DNA from 3 places in the Pseudoalteromonas simplex genome. Region 1 is predicted to be linked to each of the others. Evidence: predicted binding sites of a transcription regulator. Region 1 holds the regulator's gene; each other region holds the start of a gene.
What was found. Region 1 encodes sigma-54, which starts transcription at its own class of promoters, with help from an activator protein. Its sites were predicted from a motif close to GTTGGCACGNNNNTNGNNT; they were not measured.
Positions count from the first base shown of each region.

Region 1 (2,282 bases):
TTCATAATTTAATGTCGAGCTAATTTCTCTTTATGCTTAATGACTTGGCGATCAAGTTTATCGATCAATGAGTCAATTGCTGCGTACATATCTTGATGTTCTGTAGAAGCGAACAACTCGCCTCCGTTTACATGTAAAGTTGCTTCTGCTTTTTGGCTTAATTTTTCTACATCTAAAATGACATGAACATTATTAATATGATCAAAATGCCTTTCTAGTTTTGCGAACTTAGTGTTTACATAGTCTCTTAATGAATCAGTGACTTCTACGTGACGACCAGTTAAATTTAGTTGCATAAGCATTTTCCTTCTATGTAAAACGTCTAAATCAGACTTTTACGCTGATTAGACGGAGGTATTGCTAGAGACTCACGATATTTTGCAATTGTACGTCTAGCTACTTTAATTCCTTGCTCAGCCAATATATCTGCAATTTTGCTATCACTCAATGGTTTAACCGAGTTTTCTGCAGCAACTAACTTCTTGATTAAAGCGCGAATTGCTGTAGAAGAACACTCACCACCATTTTCGGTGCTGACATGGCTTGAGAAGAAATATTTCAACTCAAAAATTCCCCTTGGGGTATGCATATATTTTTGTGTTGTAACCCGAGAAATCGTCGATTCATGCATTTCGACCATTTCAGCGACATCGTTTAGCACCATTGGCTTCATTGCTTCTGGGCCATGTTCAAAGAAAGCTTGCTGTTGTTGCACGATACAGTTGGTCACTTTTAGTAAAGTATCGTTACGGCTTTCTAAGCTCTTAATAAACCACTTTGCTTCTTGTAAGTGAGAACGAATAAATTGGCTGTCGCTACTTGATTTAACAGAGCGAGACATCGCTGCATATTGGCTATTCACTCTAATTTTTGGCATACAATCTGGGTTTAACTCGACTACCCAGCGGCCTTTCACTTTTTTCACTGATACATCGGGTATGACGTACTCAGATTCTTCGCGTACTATGCTATCCGCAGGCTTAGGATTTAAGCTGTGAATGAGCGTCATCACTTCTTTAAGCTCGTTTTCTTTAAGCTTAGTCTTTTTCATTAAAGTGCGATAGTCGCGACTTGCTAATAATTCGATATGCTCAGATAAAACCATTTTAGTTTCAGCTAAATATGGCGTATTGGCATCGAATTGACGAAGTTGTATACACAGGCACTCTTGTAAACTTCGCGCGCCGATACCAACTGGATCGAATAACTGTATTCTTTTTAAGACAGCTTCAACTTCATCGAGTTCGATTTCTTCTTCATCATTATTTTGATTAAAGCTTTCGACAATATCTTCGCAGCTAACCGTTAAAATACCTGAGTCATCGATAGCTTCAACGATGGCAACGGCAATCGCTTCATCGGTAGGACTAAATGGTGTGAGCTGTAGTTGCCACATTAAATATTCTTGCAGTGTTTCTGTTGAAGCACCTTGGTAAATAGACTCGTCTTCAGGCATTGGCCCAGACGATGTTGATGGGGCGGCACTCATGTACTCATCCCACGTAACATCCATAGCTAAGTCATCGCTAACCGTATCCTTACTCAGAGCATCACTGCTTTCTTGCTCGAATTCGCTAGGTGCTTCGTCGGCAGACGCGCTGACTTGTACATCGTCAGACTCCGCTTTTTGCTCATTCTTACCGATGCTTTCTTCGTTGTAATCCGCTTCTTCCACTTCAAGCAGAGGATTACTATCAAGCGCTTCTTGAATTTCTTGCTGGAGATCCAATGTACTGAGCTGCAACAAGCGAATGGCTTGTTGCAGTTGTGGAGTCATTGTAAGTTGCTGGCCCATGCGCAGCTGTAATGATTGCCTCATGTATCCCTAACAATCCTTTTTAAGTTATCGGTAACGGTGAAGACACTGTTATCGATTTATTGTCATTGTATAAGTCTAGCAGATGCTCTAGTCGGTGGCGTAATGGTTACAGCCTGAATTGCTCGCCTAGATAAACATCACGTACAGTTTGGTCAGCTAATACGTGCTCAGGTGTCCCTGATGCAATTAGCTCCCCATGAGAAACAATGTAGGCTTTTTCACAAACATCAAGGGTTTCTCGAACATTATGGTCAGTAATAAGTACACCAATACCACGATTTTTTAGGTGCTCAATAATTTTCTTTATATCTAACACCGAAATAGGATCAACACCAGCAAAAGGCTCATCTAAAAGGATAAATTTAGGATTAGCGGCTAATGCACGTGCAATTTCAACGCGGCGTCGTTCACCACCTGACAGTGCCATACCTTGGCTATCGCGAATATGTTGAATGCTAAATTC
Region 1 covers NZ_JADILN010000018.1:17,862-20,143, forward strand. The annotation lists gene ptsN (PTS IIA-like nitrogen regulatory protein PtsN) at 1-5, opposite strand, end outside; gene hpf (ribosome hibernation promoting factor) at 9-296, opposite strand; gene IRQ78_RS19725 (RNA polymerase factor sigma-54) at 323-1,819, opposite strand; gene lptB (LPS export ABC transporter ATP-binding protein) at 1,926-2,282, opposite strand, start outside.

Region 2 (2,282 bases), on a different contig from region 1:
GTACCGTCTGCGCTTACAACAGTCACCTGTTGGTTAGGACGAACAGTACCACGCTTGATACGACCTACACCGATAACACCGATGTATGAGTTGTAGTCAAGCTGAGAAATTTGCATTTGGAAAGCACCTTCAGGATCTGCATCCGGTGGAGATACTTCGTCAACGATCATCTGGAACATTGGTTCCATGTTATCTGATGGCTCGTCTAAATCCATTGTTGCCCAGCCGTTGATAGCTGATGCATAGATTACTTTAAAGTCTAACTGTTCGTCAGTTGCACCTAGGTTATCGAATAAATCGAAAACTTGGTCCATAACCCAGTCAGGACGTGCACCAGGTTTGTCGATTTTGTTGATAACAACAATCGGCGTTAAACCTTGTGCGAATGCTTTTTGCGTTACGAAACGCGTTTGCGGCATTGGACCTTCTTGAGCATCAACAAGTAGTAATACTGAGTCAGCCATCGAAAGTACGCGTTCTACTTCACCACCGAAGTCGGCGTGTCCTGGGGTGTCTACGATATTGATATGGTAGTCGTTCCAAGAGATAGCTGTGTTCTTAGCTAAAATGGTAATACCACGTTCTTTCTCAATGTCGTTTGAGTCCATTACGCGCTCTTCGTTACCGCCGCGCGTTTCTAATGTGCCTGATTGCTCAAGCAGTTTATCAACCAAAGTTGTTTTACCGTGGTCAACGTGGGCGATAATCGCTATATTTCTTAACTTTTCGATGCTCATATTTTTTCTCAGAGAAATTGAATCTCATTGATCCTGCAAGATCTACGCAGTCACCTGCGTTTTCACCAGATGTCCCAGCATAGGATTTAAAAGGGCGCATATTATCCCTTAATAATGGCATGGATGAAAGTTTATCCAATATAAATTTATAAACTTTCTTCAGGCTTTTTATAAGTATCTGTTTTATAAATGACAAATTTATGAAAATTAAAGTGAATCTGAGCTCAAAACTGGCGAAATTTTAGTTTTTGAACCATATTTTGGCACTAAATCGTGTTCATAACCGAAAAATTGGCACGCTTAATAATTGTGCAAAACAAGGTCGCACTTTTTACGCACCAGAATGATCTTTTTACGCACCAACTTAGTGCAATAAAAGTTAACAAAACGAAACCCTGTTCACTTTTTACAAGCCTAAACAAGGTGTTAAAAACATGGCACGAAACCAGCTTATATAAGCGAAAAGCAATAATGCAGCAAAAATAAAACCCAACAATTGGAGGACACATGTCACAATCGGTTTTAGATTTTATCAAAGAAAATGACGTTAAGTTCATTGATTTACGCTTTACTGATACCAAAGGTAAAGAACAGCATGTTTCTATTCCTCATCATCAAATTGATGAAGACTTCTTCGAAGACGGCAAAATGTTTGACGGTTCTTCAATTGCTGGCTGGAAAGGTATCAACGAATCAGACATGGTACTTATGCCTGTTCCTGAGTCTGCGAAAATGGACCCGTTTTCTGAAGAAGCTACACTAATCGTACGTTGTGACGTAGTTGAGCCTTCAACACTTCAAGGTTACGAGCGTGATCCACGTTCTGTTGCAAAACGCGCTGAAGAGTACATGCGCTCTACTGGTATTGCTGACACTGTATTATTCGGTCCAGAGCCAGAATTCTTCCTTTTTGATGACGTTAAATACAAATCAGACATGTCTGGTTCTATGTACAAAATCGATTCTGTAGAAGCAGCTTGGAACTCAGATAAAGATTATGAAGGCGGTAACATGGGTCACCGTCCAGGTGTTAAAGGCGGTTACTTCCCGTGTTCACCTGTTGATTCATCACATGACTGGCGTTCAGCAACTTGTTTAGTTCTTGAAGAACTAGGTCAAGTAGTAGAAGCTCACCACCACGAAGTAGCAACTGCAGGTCAAAATGAGATCGCAACTCGCTTCAATACAATGGTATTAAAAGCTGACGAAATCCAAGAGATGAAATATGTTATCCATAACATGGCTCACTTATACGGAAAAACAGCGACATTCATGCCTAAACCAATCGTAGGTGATAACGGTTCTGGTATGCACTGTCACCAATCTCTAGGTAAAGATGGCGTAAACATCTTCGCGGGTGACAAATACGCAGGTCTTTCTGAAGAAGCACTTTACTACATCGGTGGTATCATCAAGCACGCTAAAGCAATCAACGCATTCGCTAACGCGTCAACGAACTCATACAAGCGTTTAGTACCAGGCTTCGAAGCTCCTGTAATGCTTGCATACTCTGCACGTAACCGTTCTGCTTCAATCCGAATCCCA
Region 2 covers NZ_JADILN010000006.1:1,361-3,642, forward strand. The annotation lists gene typA (translational GTPase TypA) at 1-737, opposite strand, end outside; gene glnA (glutamate--ammonia ligase) at 1,245-2,282, shown strand, end outside.
Region 2: the regulator sigma-54 is predicted to act here: its motif matches at 1,171-1,189, upstream of glnA (glutamate--ammonia ligase).

Region 3 (2,282 bases), on a different contig from region 1:
TTGTTAGTAATAAAGTGGTGATTGATCAGCACGCCATGAGCAAATTACCTAATTTAAAATTAATATGTGTTGCAGCGACAGGGACTAACAACATTGATTTAGGTGCAGCAAAAGAGCATGGCATCGCAGTGACCAATGTCGCAGGTTATTCAACGCCGAGTGTAGTGCAGCATACCTTTACCCTCATCACTAATTTACTGGGTAATACTCACAGATACATTAATGATTGCCAGCAAGGCTTATGGCAACAAAGTCCAATGTTTTGCCGTTTAGATTACAGCTTTAAAGAAATTGCAGGCAAAACATTGGCAATTATTGGTTACGGTTCACTAGGTAAAGCCGTTGCCGATGTAGCGCGTGCTTTCGGTGCTAATGTCATCATCAGTGAACGAAAAGGCCATGCACCTCGTGAAGGTCGTGTTAGTTTTAATGATGCTCTAACCACAGCGGATATTATTAGTGTTCACTGCCCACTTACTGATGAAACACGCAACCAAATCGCCGCGACAGAATTAAGCATGATGAAACCGTCAGCTATCATTATTAATACTGCTCGTGGTGGAATTATCAATGAAGTCGATTTAGCTGACGCATTAGCTAATAATGTTATTGCCGGAGCCGGTGTTGATGTACTCAGTAAAGAACCTGCAGAGCAATCAAATCCGCTGGCACAGTATAAAGGCGCAAACTTATTACTTACTCCGCATATTGCTTGGGCCAGCCAAGAATCTATCGTGCGTTTAGTTAACGAAATTGCTTTGAATATCCAAGCATTTAATCAAGGCGAGATGCGTAACAGGTTGGTCTAAATCGCAATTTATTAGTCAAGAGAGCTAAGTAGTTAGTAATTTATTACTTGGCTCTTTACCTAAAAACAACCTAAGAAACTGATTTAATTTACTTTTATAAGTTTGGCAAGTAGTTTGCAAATAAGTGAACAACTATAAAACAATTTCTACGGGATAAAATAACATGAAAAAAGCACTTCTAATTGCCGCGCTAACTGCACCATTTTTAACTGGTTGTGTCATTGCTGTTTCTGACGGTGAAGCAGACACACATTGGGCGGGAAGCTCATCTAGCTGGCAAAAGCAGCATAAAAATAACCGTGAAGTGATCTCTAATCTTGCATTAGATACCAGCTATCAAACTGTATTAAACAAACTAAATACTCCTAGCTTTAGCGAGTTATTAAAGCAGGGTGATGATGTGTACCAAGTATTATTCTATGCAACCCATAGTATTCATTCTGATGGCAAGATAACTAAAGACGAATGTACACCACTGGTTTTTAAAAATGATAAGTTAATCGGTGTGGGTGATACGATTTATAAATCACTTAGCAATGGCTAGCTTGCATATTTAAATTCTGTAAGTAGGCAGCTATTGCCTACTTATGTTCACTCATAGCTATCATTCTCGATACTATCTGATCACGCCCAGCATCTTTTGCCTGATAAAGACCTAAATCAGCTTCTTCAAGTAATGTTTGCTCTGCATACACCTGGCCATTTTCCGTGGTCGCAATACCAATACTAATTGTGACATGGTCGGCATTTAGTGACGCTTTATGCGGAATGTTTAACTCATTAACGGCATTACGTAATTTGTTTGCAAACGACATAGCTTCTTTTGCAGAGGTATTTGGAAGTACTGCTGCAAACTCTTCACCGCCATAACGAGCAACAAAGTCACTACCTCGCTCACATGCTCCAACTAAGGCATGAGCAATTTGTTTTAAACAATCATCGCCTGCTCGGTGACCATAACAATCGTTGTAACGTTTAAAGTGATCAACATCCATTAATAATACTGATAATGGTGTTTGATCACGACGACAACGACGCCACTCTCGCGCTAAGTTTTCATCTAAATAACGTCGGTTTGGGATCTCTGTTAGGCCATCAATTGAGGCGAGCATTTCAAGCAAGTCATTTTTTTGTTTGATCATTAATTGATTGCGCACACGTGCACGAACGATCGCTGCACTAAAAGGTTTGGTGATGTAATCCATCGCCCCTAATTCTAACCCTTTAGCTTCATCATCATGGCTAGTATTTGCCGAGATAAAGATTACCGGTAGCATGCTTGTCGTTGCGTTTTCTTTTAATTTGTTGAGTACTTCATAGCCGTCGATTCCTGGCATTACAATATCCAAGATCAACAGATCCACACTTTGTGTTTTTAGAAACGTCAGTGCTTTTTCGCCACTCTCAACACAAAAAACATCATAGTCTTGCTGTAATGTTTTTTCTAATACCAAGCGGTTTAACGGATCGTCA
Region 3 covers NZ_JADILN010000004.1:79,504-81,785, forward strand. The annotation lists gene IRQ78_RS09695 (D-2-hydroxyacid dehydrogenase) at 1-809, shown strand, start outside; gene IRQ78_RS09700 (DUF3192 domain-containing protein) at 973-1,353, shown strand; gene IRQ78_RS09705 (GGDEF domain-containing response regulator) at 1,391-2,282, opposite strand, start outside.
Region 3: the regulator sigma-54 is predicted to act here: its motif matches at 911-929, upstream of IRQ78_RS09700 (DUF3192 domain-containing protein).